DNA from 2 places in the Actinomadura luzonensis genome. Region 2 is predicted to be linked to the other one. Evidence: riboswitches for the same ligand, from Rfam matches in the RefSeq annotation. Region 2 holds a riboswitch; the other holds the start of a gene.
What was found. Region 2 has a riboswitch for cyclic di-AMP ahead of MF672_RS02925 (C40 family peptidase). Riboswitches for the same ligand answer to the same signal wherever they lie in the genome.
Positions count from the first base shown of each region.

Region 1: it holds a riboswitch for cyclic di-AMP, as region 2 does, so the genes downstream of both, MF672_RS16975 (CHAP domain-containing protein) here and MF672_RS02925 (C40 family peptidase) in region 2, are expected to answer to the same signal.

Region 1 covers NZ_JAKRKC020000001.1:3,464,081-3,472,745, reverse strand. Annotated here, with positions in the region: gene MF672_RS17000 (FAD/NAD(P)-binding protein) at 1-523, opposite strand, end outside; gene MF672_RS16995 (APH(3'') family aminoglycoside O-phosphotransferase) at 629-1,429, shown strand; gene MF672_RS16990 (class I SAM-dependent methyltransferase) at 1,416-2,264, opposite strand; gene MF672_RS51390 (TetR/AcrR family transcriptional regulator) at 2,261-2,890, opposite strand; gene MF672_RS16980 (hypothetical protein) at 3,076-3,906, shown strand; cyclic di-AMP (ydaO/yuaA leader) riboswitch at 4,135-4,274, shown strand; gene MF672_RS16975 (CHAP domain-containing protein) at 4,290-4,955, shown strand; gene MF672_RS16970 (TetR/AcrR family transcriptional regulator) at 5,006-5,575, opposite strand; gene MF672_RS16965 (FBP domain-containing protein) at 5,645-6,142, shown strand; gene MF672_RS16960 (LLM class flavin-dependent oxidoreductase) at 6,162-7,058, opposite strand; gene MF672_RS16955 (cellulose-binding domain-containing protein) at 7,265-8,437, shown strand; partial or broken gene MF672_RS16950 (DUF6010 family protein) at 8,527-8,665, shown strand, end outside.
Region 2 covers NZ_JAKRKC020000001.1:608,240-616,904, forward strand. Annotated here, with positions in the region: gene MF672_RS02915 (branched-chain amino acid aminotransferase) at 1-790, opposite strand, end outside; gene MF672_RS02920 (3-isopropylmalate dehydrogenase) at 1,031-2,077, opposite strand; cyclic di-AMP (ydaO/yuaA leader) riboswitch at 2,189-2,332, shown strand; gene MF672_RS02925 (C40 family peptidase) at 2,357-2,932, shown strand; gene serA (phosphoglycerate dehydrogenase) at 3,437-5,026, opposite strand; gene MF672_RS02935 (hypothetical protein) at 5,269-6,123, shown strand; gene MF672_RS02940 (MFS transporter) at 6,219-7,580, shown strand; gene MF672_RS02945 (ABC transporter permease) at 7,540-8,665, opposite strand, start outside.

The sequences.
Region 1 (8,665 bases), 2.9 Mb from region 2:
GCCGCAGCAGCGCGAGCTGCCGCTCGTCGGGCTCCACACTGCCGTGCCCGGTGGCCAGCACCGCCTTGTCCACCCGGTACGCCCGCCCGCCCGCGACCAGCCGCAGCCTGGCGGCCGTGCGCCGCAGCCGGGTGACCTCGGCCGTGACCTTGCGCACCCGCACCCCCGGCGGCGCGGCCGCGCACAACGCCTCGAACACCTCGCTCAGGTAGGTGCCGTAGTGGCGGCGCGCCGGGTAGGCGCCCGGCTCCAGCCCCGACCAGCGCGCCATCGTGGCGAACCGGGCGGCGGGCAGGATCCCGTCCGGCGAGCACAGCGTGCTCTCACCCGCCGTGGTGTTGGCCGACAGCCACTGCGGCTGGCCGGTGCGCCAGACCCGGCCGCCGCCGTGCCCGACGGCATCGAACGCCCAGATCGTCACCCGGCCGGCGGGCGGCCGGCGGGCCAGCCGCGTCAGCAGCCGTTCCAGCACCGAAAGGCCTCGCGGCCCGACCCCGATCACCGCGATGGCCAGTTCCCCCATGATCTTCCCGCTACCCGCCTTCGCCCCGGTCAGGCGCGGTCAGGCGCGGTCCTGCGCGGTCCTGCGCGGTCCTGCGGGTGCGGCCGGCCCGGGTATGATCATCCGGTGACCGCCTGCCGTGCCCTGCTGCCCGCGGGCGAGGACTGGACGCCGGTCGGCGGCGGCGAGTCAGGGGCCGGGGTGTTCCGCTCCGGCGACGGCTCCCGCTACGCCAAGTGCGTCCCCGGCGGCCGGGAGGGCGAGCTGGCGGGCGAGCGCGACCGCGTCGCCTGGCTCGCCGGGCAGGGCGTGCCCGGGCCGCGGGTGCTCGGCTGGCACGTCACCGCCGGCGCCGGGGCCTGCCTGGTGACCAGCGCCGTCGCGGGCGTCCCCGCCGACCGGCTGCCCGCCGGGCGGCTGTGGCAGGCGTGGGAGGCCATCGCCGGTGCCGTGCGCGCCCTGCACGACCTGCCCGCGCGGGCCTGCCCGTTCGAGCGCGGCCTCGACGTCATGGCCGCGGAGGCCGCCGACGTCGTCGCGCGCGGCGCGGTCAACCCCGACTTCCTGCCCGAGGAGCAGCGCGACGTGCCGCCCGCGCGGCTCCTGGCCCGGCTGCGGCCCGAGTTCGGCCGCCGCCGGCGGCAGGAGGCCGAGCAGGCCGTCGTCTGCCACGGCGACCTGTGCCTGCCCAACATCATCGTCGACCCGCGCACGCTGCGCGTGTCGGGCTTCGTCGACCTCGGCCGGCTCGGCCGCGCCGACCCGTACGCCGACCTCGCGCTGCTGCTGACCAACGCCAGGGAGACCTGGACCGGCCAGGAGCAGGCGCGCCGCGCCGACGAGGCGTTCGCCGCCCGCTACGGCATCACCCTCGACCCCGGCCGGCTGCGTTTCTACCTGCACCTCGACCCGCTCACCTGGGGCTGAGCGCGGCCTCCCCGAACCGGTAACGCATCGTCACCCCCGCGTAGTGCGCCTTGGGGTACAGGTTGACGAAGGCGCACAACAGCTTGTCGTACAGCGGCGCGCCGCGGTGCAGCCGCAGCTCGGTCTGGCTGCGCCGCTCCACCAGGTGCAGGCGCTCGTCGATGCGGGCCAGGTCGGCGGGGCCGTCGTAGGTCCAGCGGACGGTGATGTCGTTCTGCGGGAAGAACGGGCCGCTGCCCTTCCTGCTCTCCCACTTCTTGGCCAGCGACGAGTACGCGGTGAACAGCACCTCCCCGCCGGGGAAGCGGTCCACGACCCGGCGCAGGAACGTGCGCACCTCCTGCTCCGGCAGGAACATCAGGACGCTGTCGGCCACGACGAGCACCGGCCGGCCGGCGGGGACGCGCTCCAGCCAGTCCGGGTCGGCCAGCGCCGCGCCGATGCTGGTGCGGCCGGGCCGCTCCGGGTAGAGCCGGTCGCGGAGCGCGACCACGTCGGGGAAGTCGACGTCGTACCACAGGCAGCCGGCCGGCGGGTCGACGCGGAAGACGCGGCTGTCGAAGCCGCTGCCGACGTCCAGCACCACGGCGTCGGGGTGGCGGGCGACGAAGGCGCGGGTCCAGTCGTCGAGCAGGCGGGTGCGGGCGGCCAGGGTGAAGCGGGCGTAGTTGAGCTGGGTGAACTGGGAGAAGTCGAAGTCCAGCCGGTCGACGAGGCGGGCCGCCCAGGGGTCGCCCAGGATGGGGTGCGGGTCGAGGCTGTCGCGCCAGCGGCCGTAGAGGGTGATGAAGGCGCTGTTCCTGATGCCGTGTAAAGCGGTGTCGATCTTGTTCATGGCGTCTCTCCTCGGTGGAGGGCCTCGCGGGCCGCGGCGGCCTCGCGCGGGGTGACCAGCGGATGGGAGTGGACCTCCAGCAGCGCCCGCAGCAGCCGGGCCTCGCCCTCGGGGGTGGTGAGGTCGGCGTCCATGCTGCGGGCGACGTGCTCGTGCAGGACCGCGATCGACAGCGTCATCGCGGTCCGCACCGCGGCGCGGGCGCGCAGGTCGGCCTGCGGCTCGTCGGGCCGGGCGGCGTCGGCCTGCGCCAGCCACCGCTCGTGGATGCGGACGAACTCGTCGAACAGCGCCCCGGCCGCGCCCTCGCTCAGCGCCCGGCCGAGGTAGCGCTGGTAGGGGCCCAGCGCCGAGGGCCGCACGTCGGGGGCCGCCCGCATGCCGTCGGCCTCGACCCGGGCGTCGAGCCGCCGCAGCATCCTGATCAGCTGCTCGTCGCACGCCTGGCGCAGCCCCTGCTTGGACCCGAAGTGGTGGCGGACCAGCGACGGCGCCACGCCCGCGATCGCGGCGACCGCCCGGAACGTGGTGCGCTCGAAGCCGAGCTCGCCGAACAGCCTGACCGCCGCGTCCCTGATGCGGGCCCGGGCGGTGAGGTCTTCGGGGTCCGGTGCGGCGGCGGCCATCCATGCTCCCTTGTTCGTTCGTGCAGTGTGCTGCTCACCTAAACAACAGACTGCACTGTTGTGCAGCGAAGGGCAAGAGCCGGGCGGGCGGGAGTGTCGCGGGGTGCGGCGGAACGGCGTCCGCTCAGGTCAGCGCGGGTATATCGTCACCTCACGTCACCGGATGATTACGCAGGGGAGGCGTCGTGGGGGAAGCGGGCAGCCATCTGTCGCGCGAGCTGCGGCGGCTGCACCAGGCGGCCGGGCGGCCGTCCTGCCGGCTGCTGGCCGACCTCGCCCGGCGGCAGCGGCCCCCCGTCAGGCTGACGCTCGCCACGTTGTCGGCCTGGCTGTCGGGCACGGAGGTGCCCGCCGACCCGGTCGCGTTCCGGTTCCTGGTGCGGGCGCTGGAGGACCGGGTCTGGCGGTACGGGCCCGTCGTGCCGTACTGGCCGCTCGGCTGGCGCGCCTGGGAACGCATGCGGCAGCGGGCCGCCGGTGAGCACGCCCCCGCTCCCCGGCGGGCCGCCCGGCCCTGGCGGCGGCTGGGCCAGGCCGCCGCCGCGCTCGCCGCCGCCACGGCCACCGCCGCCGTGATCGTGCTGCACGACCTGCCGCGCCCGGCGCTCGTGCCGCCCGTGGTCGCCGCCGCCGACGGGCTCACCGTCGCCGCCGACCCGCTGCCCGGAGCCGCCCCCTGGTACGTCGCCCGCCGCGTCTCCGGCCCCGCCGCCTGCCCCTCGTCGTGGGCCTGCTTCTACCAGTACGACGACTTCAACCGCCGCTCCCCCGGCTGGATGATCCTCGCCCACGACCCTGGCGGCCGCGCCACCGGCTGCTACGACTTCACTCCCCCGTACGACAAGGCGATGAGCTCCTGGATCAACAACACCGCCGTCGCCATCGCCTGGCACCCCGCCCACCACGACCACGGCCCGCCCCACCGCATGAACCCGCACGCCCGCGCCGCCCACCTCGGCCTCGCCGCCCGCACCGCCTCCTCCTTCCACATCCTGGCGGGCAAAGCCCGCCCCTGACCGCGGCATGCCCGCACGTGACCTCCGCCCGCCCTCGCGTGGGTCTCATGACGCGGGAAGGCGGGCAGGACCCGCCCGTGACCGCGGCATGTCCGCACGTGACCTCCGCCCGGCCTCATGGGGATTTCATGACGCGGGAATGACGCAGGTCAGAGGCGTGTTGTACAGTTCCGTGAGCGTCGCGGAGACGACGCCATGTTCGACACCCTCCCACCGCCGGGCGACGAATGCCCGCGGCCGCTGAATCCGCCGTCGCGCGGAACCGGGGACCCAATCTCATCGGGGTGAATCGGCGCTCAGCCGCGCCGTAGGGCAGCTTCCAATGCCCGAACCCGTCAGCTAACCCGGTAAGCGGCATGGAAGCACAAAGGAGCAACTCCCTCATGGCCATCAGCCGTCTCATCCGTGCCCGCAAGCTCGACGCCGCCAAGCTCGCGCTGGGCGCGACGCTCGCCGCCTCCGCCTTCGGCGCCACCGCCGCCGTCGACGCGCAGGCCGACAGCGCCAGGCAGAACGCGGCCGCGCCCGCCGTCAGCAACCGCGACGCCCGCGTCAACGTCACCGCCCAGCAGGTCCTGGACCTGGCCAGGGCCCAGGTCGGCACGTCCGAGAACGCCAGCGGCGGCGGCACCAAGTTCCAGCAGTGGTACGCCGGCTCCGCCCGCGCCGGCGAGACCGTGCTGCGCGACGGCGGCAGCCGCGCCGCCTACCTCAACGCCCCCTGGTGCTCGATGTTCGTCTCCTGGGTCGGCGAGGAGAGCGGCGCCCGCACCCAGGTCGGCTGGGACGCCTACACCGTCGCCCACGCCAAGTGGTTCGCCGCCAACCAGCGCTGGGGCACCGAGCCGAAGCCCGGCGCCGTGGTGTTCTTCTCCTGGAGCGGCAGCAAGAGCCTGAGCGCCATCAACCACGTCGGGTTCGTCGTCAAGGACAACGGCGACGGCACGATCTCCACGATCGAGGGCAACACCGGCAACGGCAAGGTCGAGGAGCGCGTCCGGCCGGCCTCGCAGGTCGTCGGGTACGGCTACCCGAACTACGCCGCCTGAGCCCGCCGGGCCAGATCAGGCCAGATCAGGTCAGATCAGGCCCGTACGGGTCATTCCGGGGGCCAGTCGCGCAGGACGGCGTCCAGCGCGTCGAGCGTGCGGGCCCAGGACAGGTCCGCCGCGCGCGCCGTGCGGCTGAAGCCGCCCTGCGTCTCCAGGCTGACGAAGCCGTGGAAGGTGCTGTGCAGCATGCGCACGGCGTCGGTCTGGGCCGGCTCCGGCAGGTCGTAGCCGCGCAGGATGGCCCGGGTCATCTCCGCGTGCCGGCGGGCCGCGCTGGCGTAGGCGGTCGCGTCGTCCAGCGGCAGCTGGGCGGCGGCGTACCGGCCCGGATGCTCCTTGGCGTAGCCGCGGTAGGCGTCGGCGAAGGCGACCAGCGCGTCCTTGCCCGCCCGGCCGGCCAGCGCGGCGGCGGCCCGCTCGGCCAGCTCGGCCAGACCCAGCACCGCCACCCGCACCCGCAGGTCGTGGGCGTCCTTGACGTGCGCGTACAGCGCGGCGGGCTGGACGCCGAACCGGCGGGCCAGCGCCGAGACGGTCAGGTTGTGGAAGCCGATCTCGTCGGCCAGCTCGGCCGCCGCCAGCGTCAGCCGTTCCGCGGTCAGTCCCGCCCGTGCCACCCGCGCCCCCACAACTTAAAGCCTTTAAGGATTTGCATAATAGCATTAAGGAAACTAGCCTCGCCGCTCATGAGACCTCTGACCGAACGCGACATCCGCACGTCGTTCGTCAACTGCTCCAAGGGCGAGGCCGGCCGCGCCGGCATCCCCAAGGACCTCCACGACCTGCCCTGGGACGACCTCGACTTCCTCGGCTGGCGGGATCCCGGCGCACCCGAGCGCGCCTACCTGGTCGCCGAGCGCGACGCCCGGCTGACCGGCGTCGCGCTCCGCGTCACCTCCGGCGGCTCGCGCGCGTTCACCTCGCGCAGCATGTGCTCGCTGTGCCTGACCACGCACACCGGCGGCGGCGTCGCGCTGATGACCGCCCGCCGCACCGGCGAGTCCGGCCGCCAGGGCAACTCCGTCGGCCAGTACCTGTGCGCCGACCTCGCCTGCTCGCTCTACCTGCGCGGACGCAAGGAGTCCGCGGGCGCCGGCGTCGTGGAGGAGTCGCTCACCCTGGCCGACAAGCTCGCCCGCACCCAGGCCAACCTGCGCTCCTTCCTGGACCGGGTGACCGGCTGACCGGTGACCGGGTGAGCGCTCAGCCGCGCACCGGGCCGATCAGCTCCTCCGCCGCCCAGCTCGCCGCCCCCGGCGGGTACGGCGACGGCAGGTTGAGCACGAAGTGCGAGAACCCGGCCTCCCGCAGCCGCCGCAGGGACTCCCGGGCCGAGGCCGGATCGTCGTAGGAGACGGGCAGCTGCACCGAGCGGGTGATCCCGGCCGGGTCCCGGCCGATCTCCGCGCACAGCTCGTCCAGCACGGCGGCGCGCCGCACCAGGTGCTCGACCGGGTTGACCGGCGGGCCGATCGCGTTCCAGACGTCGGCGTGCTCGGCGACGACCCGCAGCGTCGCGGTGCCCGAGCCGCCGATCAGGATCGGCGGGTGCGGGCGCTGCACCGGCTTGGGGCTGCAGCGCGCGCCGGTCAGCCGGTAGTGCCGCCCGGCGAAGTCGAAGACGTCCTCGGTCCACAACCGGCGGATCACTGTGCACGCCTCGCCGAGCGCCGCCACCGCCGCGCGCCACGGCACCAGCGGGATGCCGTACCCGTCGTACTCGGGAGCCACCGCGGCGGCGTCCGGCAGGCCGCCCACCCCGATCCCCAGGTCGAGCCGGCCGCCGGAGATCACGTCGAGCGTCGCCGCCATCTTCGCCAGCACCGCCGGCGGGCGCAGCCGGTTGTTGGTCACCATCAGCCCGAACCGCAGCCGCCGCGTCTGCACGGCCAGGGCCGTCAGCAGCGTCCACCCCTCGTGCACCGGCCCCGAGGCGTCCACGATCCGGCCGCCCACGTAGGGGACGAGATGGTCGTACAACCAGGCGTGCCCGATCTCCGGGATCGTGTCCGCCTCGCGCCAGACGCGCAGGATGTCGTCGTAGCCGACGTTGGCCGGGGTCGTCTTGATGCCGAAACTCGGCGTGCCGTCGTGAGTCATGGGCGCGAGGCTAGGACCCGAAGCGCGCTCGAAGTCAAGGCGCGTGAAAGATTCACCGGGCGGGACGACGGGGGCGCTGGTCGGGGCGGGTGCGGGCGGCGGCGGCGTTGACAGCGCGGGCCGCCGGCGCGAAACATCGTCGGCGGACCCGCTGTTGGGAGCGCTCCCAATCCTGTGACAGGCCGACCCCGAAGGCGAGCGATGTCATGACCCGTCCCCCCGTGCGGCTGTGGACCGCCCTCGTCTGCGCCGCCGTCCTGGCCCTGGCCGGGCTCGCGGTGAGCCGCCCCGCCGCGGCCGACGCCGGCTGCCGCGTCGACTACACCGTCAACCAGTGGCAGGGCGGCTTCACCGCCCAGGTCAAGGTGACGAACCTCGGCACGGCGCTCAGCGGCTGGCGGCTGCGGTGGACGTACGCCGGGGGGCAGCGCGTCACCAGCGCCTGGAACGCCACCGTCGAGCAGAACGCCGCCACCGTCACCGCCGCGAACCTCACCTGGAACGCCGCCCTGCCCACCGGCGGCGCCGCCGAGTTCGGCCTCCAGGGCACCTGGACGACGGCCAACCCCGCCCCCGCCGACTTCGCGCTCAACGACGTCCTGTGCAACGGCGTCACCACCGCGACCCCGACGAGCACCCCGACGGCCACGCCGACGGTCACGCCCACGCCGACGGTCACGCCCACCGGCCAGCCCGGCTGCTCCGGCGCGGCCGTGTGCTCCGGCTTCGAGGACCAGTCCGGCGCCCCGTCCGGCGACTGGCAGGTCGCCACCCCCAACTGCTCGGGCACCGGCACCGCGAGCATCGACACCGCCGTCGCCCACACCGGCGCGAAATCCCTGCGCATCAACGGCGGCGGCAACTACTGCAACCACGTCTTCGCCGCCACCACCCGCGACGTCTCCCACGTCGGTGCCGTCCTGTACGCCCGCATGTGGGTGCGCCACACCACCGCCCTGCCCGCCGGCCACGTCAGCATGATCACCATGGCCGACGCCAACGACGGCAACCGCGACCTGCGCATCGGCGGCCAGAACGGCGCCCTGCAATGGAACCGCGAATCCGACGACGCCACCCTGCCCGAGCAGAGCCCGGCCGGCGTCGCCCTCAGCACCCCCCTGCCGACCGGCCGCTGGGTGTGCCTGCGCTACGAGATCGACACCACCCGCCAGTCGATGCGCACCTACCTCGACGACCAGGAGGTCACGGGCCTGCGCGTGGACGGCGTCCCCACCCAGGACGTCGACTCCCAATGGCTGCGCCGCTCCACCGCCCCCCGCCCGGCCACCCTGCGGCTCGGCTGGGAGAGCTACGGCGGCGACAGCGACACCCTCTGGTACGACGACGTCGCCGTCGGCTCCTCCCCGCTGCCGTGCTGACCGGACCGGAGCGCGCCTGGCGATAATCCGGCGGAACGTGGCACTCCAGCCGCTGGGACCGGCCGCCCGCCGGTCCTAGCCTGGCGCCCATGTCCAGCGCCGTCTCCATCGCCATCTCCCTCGCCGTCTCCATCCTCATGCCGATCGTCATCGGGATCGTCGCCGTCTGCCTGCTGTCCCTCATCCCCGAGCCGCACCGCCGCCGGTTCAACGCCGTGCTGGTCGCCG
Region 2 (8,665 bases):
GGGTGCCGGTCAGCGCGGGGGTGACGAGCTTGTTGCCGAAGACGAAGAACAGGTTCATCCCGCCCATCTCCTCGACGTACTCGTGGGCCTGGGCGTCCAGCCACACCACCTGGTCGCAGCCGTTCTCGACGGCCTGGCGCTGGGCGACGAAGGCCGCGGCGTAGTTGCCGCCGCACTTGGCGAAGCCGGTGCCGCCGGGCGCGGCCCGGGTGTACTCGGTGGACAGCCACACCGAGACGGGCTTGATGCCGCCGGTGAAGTACGACGCCGCCGGCGAGGCGATGACCATGTACTTGTAGCTCTTGGACGGGTAGTTGACGCCCAGCCCCGCCTGCGTGGCGATCATGAAGGGGCGCAGGTAGAGGCTGTGCCCCTCGGTCGTGGGCACCCACTCCTCGTCGGTCCTGACGAGCAGTTCGAGCGACTCGACGAACGTCTCCTCGGGCAGCTCGGGCATCGCCATGCGGGCGGCCGAGCGGTTGAAGCGGGCCGCGTTGGCGTAGGGGCGGAACATCACGATCGAGCCGTTGATCTGCCGGTACGCCTTCAGCCCCTCGAACAGCTCCTGGGCGTAGTGGAAGACCGCGGTGGCCGGGTCGAGCGAGAGCGGCCCGTACGGCACGAGCCGGGCGTCGTGCCAGCCGCGGCCCTCGGTGTAGTCGACGGTGATCATGTGATCGGTGAAGGATTGCCCGAACCCGGGGTTCGCCAGTACCTGCTCCCGCTCGGCCGCGGTGCGAGCGTGGTCGGATAGCTGCACGTCGAAGCTGAGCTTCTGAGCGATGGTCATGACGACGGTCCTTTTCTCTGCGATTTCGCGAAAATCTACCGGAGCCCCGGAGCCTGCGGACGCCGCGGGCTCCGCGGTCCCGTGATGGTGCGGCAGCACTGCCCGGAGGCAGCTCGTACTTCCTATTGTCTCGCCATATGGGATGACAAGCGGCCAATGGGGTGGTTCGACCGTTTGGACAGCAAAAAGCGCCTGGCAGTCCAGTCCGGACCGCCAGGCGCGTACGGGAGCTAGGCGGCCCTAGCCGGATACTCGCGCGGTGATGTCGTCACCGATCTGGGACGTGCTGCGCCCCGCGCCGCCCGCCGCCCGCTCGGCGAGGTCGGCGGCGACCGCCTGCTCGACCTTGGCCGCCTCGGCGGCGAGGCCCAGGTGGTCGAGGAGCATGGCGACCGACAGGATGGTGGCGGTCGGGTCGGCCTTGCCCTGGCCCGCGATGTCGGGGGCGCTGCCGTGCACCGGCTCGAACATGCTGGGCGCGCTGCGCTCGGGGTTGACGTTGCCGCTGGCGGCCAGCCCGATGCCGCCCGCGATGGCCGCGCCGAGGTCGGTGATGATGTCGCCGAACAGGTTGTCGGTGACGACGACGTCGAAGCGCTCCGGCTGCGAGACGAAGAACATCGACGCCGCGTCGATGTGGCAGTAGTCGGTGGTGACCTCGGGGTACTCGGCGGCCACCCGGTCGACGGTGCGCTGCCACAGGTCGCCGGCGAAGGTGAGCACGTTGGTCTTGTGGACCAGCGTCAGCTTCTTGCGCGGGCGGCCCTGGGCCTTGTCGAAGGCGTAGCGGACGACGCGCTCGACGCCGTAGGCGGTGTTGAGCGACTCCTGGGTGGCGATCTCGTGCGGCGTGCCGCGCCGCATCGCGCCGCCGGTGCCGGCGTAGAGGCCCTCGGTGCCCTCGCGGACCACGATCATGTCGATGTCGTCGGGCCCGGCTCCGGCGAGCGGGGTCGAGACCCCGGGGAAGAGCTTGACCGGGCGCAGGTTGACGTAGTGGTCGAAGGCGAAGCGCAGGCGCAGCAGCAGGTCGCGCTCCAGGACGCCGGGCGGCACGCTGGGGTCGCCCACCGCGCCGAGCAGGATCGCGTCGTAGCCGCGCAGCTCCTCCATCACCGAGTCGGGCAGCGTCTCGCCGGTGCGGTGGTAGCGGGCCGCGCCCAGGTCGTAGTGCGTGGACTCGATCTTCGTGCCCACGGCCTCCAGGACCTTGAGCCCTTCGGTGACGACCTCGGCGCCGATGCCGTCGCCGGGGATGACGGCCAGGCGGATGTTACGCGACTCCATGCCGGTACCTTACCGGGTCGTCTCGCCTGCCGAACACCGCATCTCATTCATCGGACTATTTCCGTAAAGTCCGGTTTACGGGGTTTGCGGTCTTTTGACCGTTTCGTTAGAGTCCCTGACCTGCCTAATCCACGCGGCGGTTCGCGTGGAGCCGGGGACCCACTCTCCCCCCAGGGGCGAATCGGCACCGCGCCGTAGGGCTGCTTCCAGGCCCGAGCCCGTCAGCTAACCCGGTCGGCCGTATGGAAGGACAGTCCCCTGTTCCGCATCGCCATGTTCGTGGCGGCGGGCGCAGCCGGCCTCACCGTGCTCGCCTCCCCCGCCCAGGCATCCACCACCACCCCCGAGGACGCGCTCGACCAGGCCGCCCTCACCACCACTCTCACCGGCCCCGAGCTGAAGAGCATCCAGGACCGGCGCTACCGGCCCGCCTGGAAGGTCGCCCTCGACTTCGCCCTGGACAAACAGGGCGTCCCGTACCTGTGGGGCGGGACCGGCAGAGGCGGGTACGACTGCTCGGGGCTCATGCTCCGGGCCTACGAGAAGGCGGGGATCGACCTCCCCCGCACGGCCGCCGAGCAGTACGCGGCGTTCGGCCGGAAGATCGCCTGGAACGACCTCAGACCCGGCGACCTGGTCTTCTTCAGCGGCCTCGGCCACGTCGGGATGATCTCCCGGCCCGGTTACATGGTGCACGCGCCGCACAGCGGCGACGTCGTCAAGGAGGAGAAGCTGTCGAGCTGGCGCAGGGACGCCTTCGTCGGCGCCGTGCGTCCCGACGCCAAGGGCGTGCGGGAGTGGGCCGAGCGGCGCGCGGCGCCCGCCCCGGCCATGCCGGTGGCCTCGGTCCTCTGAACCGGATCTCCGCCGAACCGTCCGGGCGGCCTCGTACCCCTGGGGGGCCGCCCGGACCTCGGCTACCGGCCGGAGCTCTGCGGCGCGCCGCCGTTGTCGCGGCGGTCCAGCGCGGTCTGCAGGGCCTCGGCGGCCTCGTCCTCGTGCTCCTCGGCGCGGTTCCAGGCATACATCTCGTACATGGTTCTCATCTCGTTTCGCGGGCGCGTTCCTACGGGTGAGGTCGGACCCCGGTCGCGAATCCGAACGGGGGCCTGTCGTCGCGGGCCCGGGTCACGGGCCGGGACGATGGGACTTACCGGCCGACGCATGCCGCTCACCGCGGCGAGTCGTCGACCTGCCCTAACAGGCCTCGCCGCGGCAGGTAATGAGTACGAGCACCTGGCGCATGTGCCTTCCACGGTAACCGAGGAATCTCGTTGGATGTCCTAGTATCTTGCATGCTGAGACAACAAAAGGCCGCCGCCCGAGCCGGGCGGCGGCCTTGTCGCAGGCGGGAGGGGGTCAGTCCTCCAGGTCCACCGAGCGGCCGCTGTCGGCGCCGATCTCGGTGGCGATCTGCTCGATCACGTCGGCCGGGATCGCCGAGTCGACGGTCAGCGCGATGAGCGCGCTGCCGCCCTTGGTGTCGCGGGCCACCTGCATGGAGGCGATGTTGACGCCGTGCTCGCCGAGCAGGCGGCCGACCACGCCGACGATGCCGGGCCGGTCGGCGTAGGTGAAGAAGGCGAGGTGGGCCGTCGGCTCGATCTCCATCTCGTAGCCGTTGACCTCGACGATCTTGGTGATCTGGCGCGGGCCCGACAGCGTGCCCGACACCGAGACCTGGCGGCCGTCGGCCAGCACGCCGCGCACGGTGACGACGTTGCGCCAGTCGGGGCTCTCGGAGCTGGTGACCAGCTCGACGGCGACGCCGCGGTCCTTGGCCAGCAGCGGCGCGTTGACGTAGGTGACCTGCTCCTCGATCACGTCGGCGAAGACGCCCTTGAGCGCGGCCAGCTCGATGACCCGCACGTCCTGGGAGGCGATCTCGCCGCGCACCTCGACGTCGAGCTTGGTGGCGACCTCGCCGGCGAGGGCGGTGAACACCCGGCCCAGCTTCTCCGCCAGCGGCAGGCCCGGCTTGACGTCCTCGGCCACCGCGCCGCCCTGGACGTTGACCGCGTCGGGCACGAACTCGCCCGCGAGCGCCAGCTTCACGCTGCGCGCGACCTGGGTGCCGGCCTTCTCCTGGGCCTCGTGCGTGGAGGCGCCGAGGTGGGGGGTGACGACGACCTGGTCCAGCTCGAACAGCGGGCTGTCGGTGCAGGGCTCCTTGGCGAACACGTCGAGGCCCGCCCCGGCGACCCGGCCCTCCTTGAGGGCCGAGTAGAGCGCGGCCTCGTCCACGATGCCGCCGCGGGCCACGTTGACGATGCGCACGCTCGGCTTGACCTTGTGCAGCGCCTCGTCGCCGATGAGGCCGAGGGTCTCCTTGGTCTTCGGCAGGTGCACGGTGATGAAGTCGGCCTGCTTGAAGACCTCGTCGAGGCTCACCAGCTTGACGCCGAGCTGCGCGGCGCGGGCCGGCGGCAGGTAGGGGTCGTAGGCGATGATCTCGACGCCGAACGGCGCGAGCCGCTGCGCCACGAGCTGGCCGATCTTGCCGAAGCCGAGGATGCCGACGACCTTCTCGTCCAGCTCGACGCCGGTGTACTTGGACCGCTTCCACTCCCCGTTCTTCAGCGCGGCGTGGGCCTGGGCGGTGTTGCGCGCGCTGGCCAGGATGAGGGCGATGGTCTGCTCGGCGGCGCTGGTGATGTTGGAGGTCGGCGCGTTGACGACCATGACCCCGGCCTTCGTGGCGGCCTCGACGTCGACGTTGTCCAGGCCGACGCCCGCGCGGGCGACCACCCGGAGCCTCGGCGCCGCGGCGATGGCCTCGGCGTCGACCTGGGTGGCGGAGCGCACGATGAGCGCGTCCACGTCGGCGAGGGCGGGCAGCAGCTGGGCACGGTCGGCGCCGTCGGTGTGGCGGACCTCGAAATCCGCGCCGAGCACGGCGAGGCCGGCCTCGGACAGCTCTTCTGCGACCAGTACGACGGGCTTGTTCACGGGTGGATCCTTAGGGGCTTCCGGCGGGTCTTCGAGGGGGACACGTCCACGGATCCCCCGGCGGTCCCACCGAGTCTAACCGGCGCTTGTGAACGCTTTCACGAGACACCCACCATATGAGACAGGTGGGCCGTACCCAGGGGTGGGAAAAGTCATCCATCCTGGGCCCATCTTCGTCTTGATCGGGAGATTTATTCGCCATTAGCCTGATAAGCCGTGGCCGACTACCTATGGTTCGTCATATGAGCATCGGGAATCCTGCGCTTGCCGACGTTCTCGCCCAGCATGGCACGCCCCACCGGCTGCTGGGCGCTCTCGCCGACGCCGGCGTCCTGGTGGCGGTGCGACCAGACCGCTCGGTCGTCCTCGGGACGACCCAGGCCGGCGACCGCGTGTTGCTCGGCTACACCAGCCCCACCACGTACGCCCGGCACCGCGGCGGTCATTCCCTGTCGGCCTGTGACGCCGACACCATCCTGGACATCCAGCGCGTCACGGGCGTGCGGGAGATCGTGATCGACGCGGCCGGTCCCGCCGCCGCCGCCGTGCCCATCGACGACCTCCAGCGCTTCCTCACCACGACCAGGACCGGCCCCACGCCCGTGCTGTCGGGGGCGGCCCCGGCCGCCTACGCCACGGGCGCGATGGCCACCGTGTCGCGGGGCGCCGCGCTGGCCCAGGTCGCCCCGCCGGCCCCGCAGGCGCCGGCCTTCCCGTGGGTGCCCGCGCCGCGCCCCCACCTGTCGGGCCCGATGCAGCAGGTGGACCCCGGCTACCGCAGGTGCACGCACCCGATCCTGCCCGCGCTGCGGCAGGCGATCGCGTACCTGCTCATGGACTTCCCGCTGGTGCACCACGTCTGGATCTCCGAGGCGAGCACCGCGTCCGGGGCCACCGGCATCATGCTGCACGTCAAGGTGCACATGTCGGCCGCCGAGGACGTCGTGCGCGACCTGCACCGCCTGGTGCGGGCCCGGCTGCCGCAGTTCGCGGCGAGCGGCGCGCCCATCCTCATGGCCCGGGTGGCCGACGCGCGCAGCGAACGCCGCATGATCGAGATCGGCGCGCACGTGGTGTGCGCGAACGTGAGCGACTGACGGCGACGGGAACGCCCGGCGGCGGAGCGTCACCGCCCGCCGCCGGACCGCGAGTGGGTCTCCCCGGCAGCCCTGAGGTCGGCTCTAATGTGGGCATGATCGCACCGGCGGTGGACACGCCCACGGTCTCCAGGGGCGTGCGCCTCGGCTACGGCGTCGGCTCCTTCTGCACGGCCACGGCCAACGCCGTACCCGGGCTGCTGCTGCTGTTCTACATGACGAACCTCCTCGCCGTGCCCGCCTGGCTCGCCGGGGTGGTGGTCACCGCGCCCAAGGTCTGGGACCTGGTGATCAACCCCCTGATCGGGCGCTGGTCGGACCGGACGGTGTCGCGGTGGGGGCCGCGCCGGCCGTGGCTGCTGGCCGGGGCCTGCACGCTGCCGGTCGCGTTCTTCCTGGTCTTCGCCGGGCCGCCGCTGACGGGGGCGCCCGCCGCCGCCTACGTCGCCGTCTGCTTCCTCGCCACGGCGACCGCGTACGCGCTGTTCGAGGTGCCGTACAAGGCGATGCCCGGCGAGATGACGCACGACTACCACGAGCGCACGTCGCTGCTCCAGTGGCGGATGGTCTTCGTCGGCGTGGCCACCGCGCTCAGCGGCGTGCTCGCCCCGGCCCTCGCCACCAGCGACGGCGCCGAGGGGACGCTCGCCAGCTACCGCACGATGGCGCTGGTCATCGCGGCCATCCTGCTGGTCGCCATGCTCGGCTCCTTCCTCGGCACCGCCCGCGCCCCCATGACCGGCGCGCCCGAGGCCGACCGGGGCACCTGGCGCGAGCAGCTCGCCGCGATCAGGGGCAACCGGCCGTTCCTGTGGCTGACCGTGCTGGCCTGCACGCAGATGCTGGCCGCGAGCATGATGCTGGCCGCCGCGCCGTACTTCGCCACGTACACGATCGGCGACCCCAAGGCCACGCAGACGCTGTTCGCCGCGCTCGTCGGGCCGATCCTGCTGACCATGCCGCTGTGGGTGCGCCTGGCCAGGCGCTTCGACAAGCGCGGGGCGATGGTGCTGGCGGCCTCGCTGTTCGGGACGGGCACCGCCGCGGCCATGGCGACGCCGGTGTTCGGCTCGTTGTGGGCGCACGCGACGATCCTCGTCGTCGGCGTCGGGTACGCCGGGCTGCAACTGCTGCTGTTCTCCATGCTGGCCGACGTCATCGCCGTGGACGCCGCCGAGAGCGGCAAGCGCCGCGCGGGCGTGCTCACCGGCCTGTGGACGGCCATCGAGAACGCGGTCAGCTCGTTCGGCGCGCTGGTCTTCGGCGTCCTCCTGTCGCTCAGCGGCTTCGTCGAGTCGCAGCCGGACACGCCGGTCCGGCAGCCGGACAGCGCGGTCACCGCGGTCCTCGTCGGGCAGACCGCGATCCCCGCGCTGATCATCTTCGCGTCGGTGCTGGTGACGCTGAAGTACCGGCTCAGGCCGCCCGCCGCGCCGGAGCCCAGCGCGTCCGCGTGACCGCCCCCGTCACCAGCGCCGCCAGCAGCGGCAGCCCGGCCACGACCACCGCCAGGAACACCCACGGGACGTGCACCTGGGACTCGCCGTGCGAGAGCAGCACCCCGCCGCCCGTCACGTACGACCGGGCGTACGGGGAGGTGAGCGCCACCCCCACCGGCACCCCGCCGGCCAGCCCCACCAGCGCCCCGAGGCCCGAGACGCAGGCCGCCTGGGCGGCCACCACGAGCCTGCGCACCCGGGGCGCGCCGCCGACCGCCGACAGGATGTCGAGGTCCTGCCGCATGTCGGCCGCCGCGAGGCCGGTCGCCGCGAACGTGCCGCCGAGCACCAGGACCAGCGCCGCGCCGAGCAGCGCCAGCAGGTAACCGGTGAGGTCGCGGTCGTAGGGGCGCTCGACGTCCGTGAACACCGCGCCGCTCACCGCGTTGAGCTCCCGGTTCAGGCGGTCCTCGTCGACCGGCTCGTACGCCGCGTAGAGCGCCCGGTCGGCCACCTGAAGCCCGGCCGCCGTCACCGCCGACGCCGGGACGAGGGCGCCGGCCTGCTCGGGCTCGGCCGCGCTCGCCACCACCGCCGGCACCCGGAACGTCGCGCGCGTCTCCCGCTCCGGGTCGCGGGCCTCCAGCGTGACGAAGCCGTCCCGCACCGCCTCCGGCGTGAAGACGACCGCCTTGCCCGCCGCCAGCGCGGCCGTGGCCGCCGCGTCGCGCCGGCCCTGCAGCAGCGCCAGCAGCCGCTCGTCGCCGATCGGCAGGTCCAGGTCGTGGTAGGCGGGCGGCCGGCACGCGCCAGGGTCGGGGCACGAGGACGGGCTCCACGCCAGGGCGAGCTCGACGGCCTCGCCCTTCCGGTCGCGCGCCTTCAGCCCGGGCACCGGTGCCGCTCCCGGCAGCTCCCGCTCCGCCACCGCCCGCGCCCGGGACCACTCCGCGTCGGTCCGCACCTGGCGGCCGTCCACGGTCACCGTGCCCACGGGCGTCACCGCCCGGCGGTCCGCCTCGCGTCCGGCGAAGGAGGTGTTGACCGCGATGCCGAGCGCGACCACCGCCATGGTGGCCGCCATCACGGCGGCGGCGGCCGAG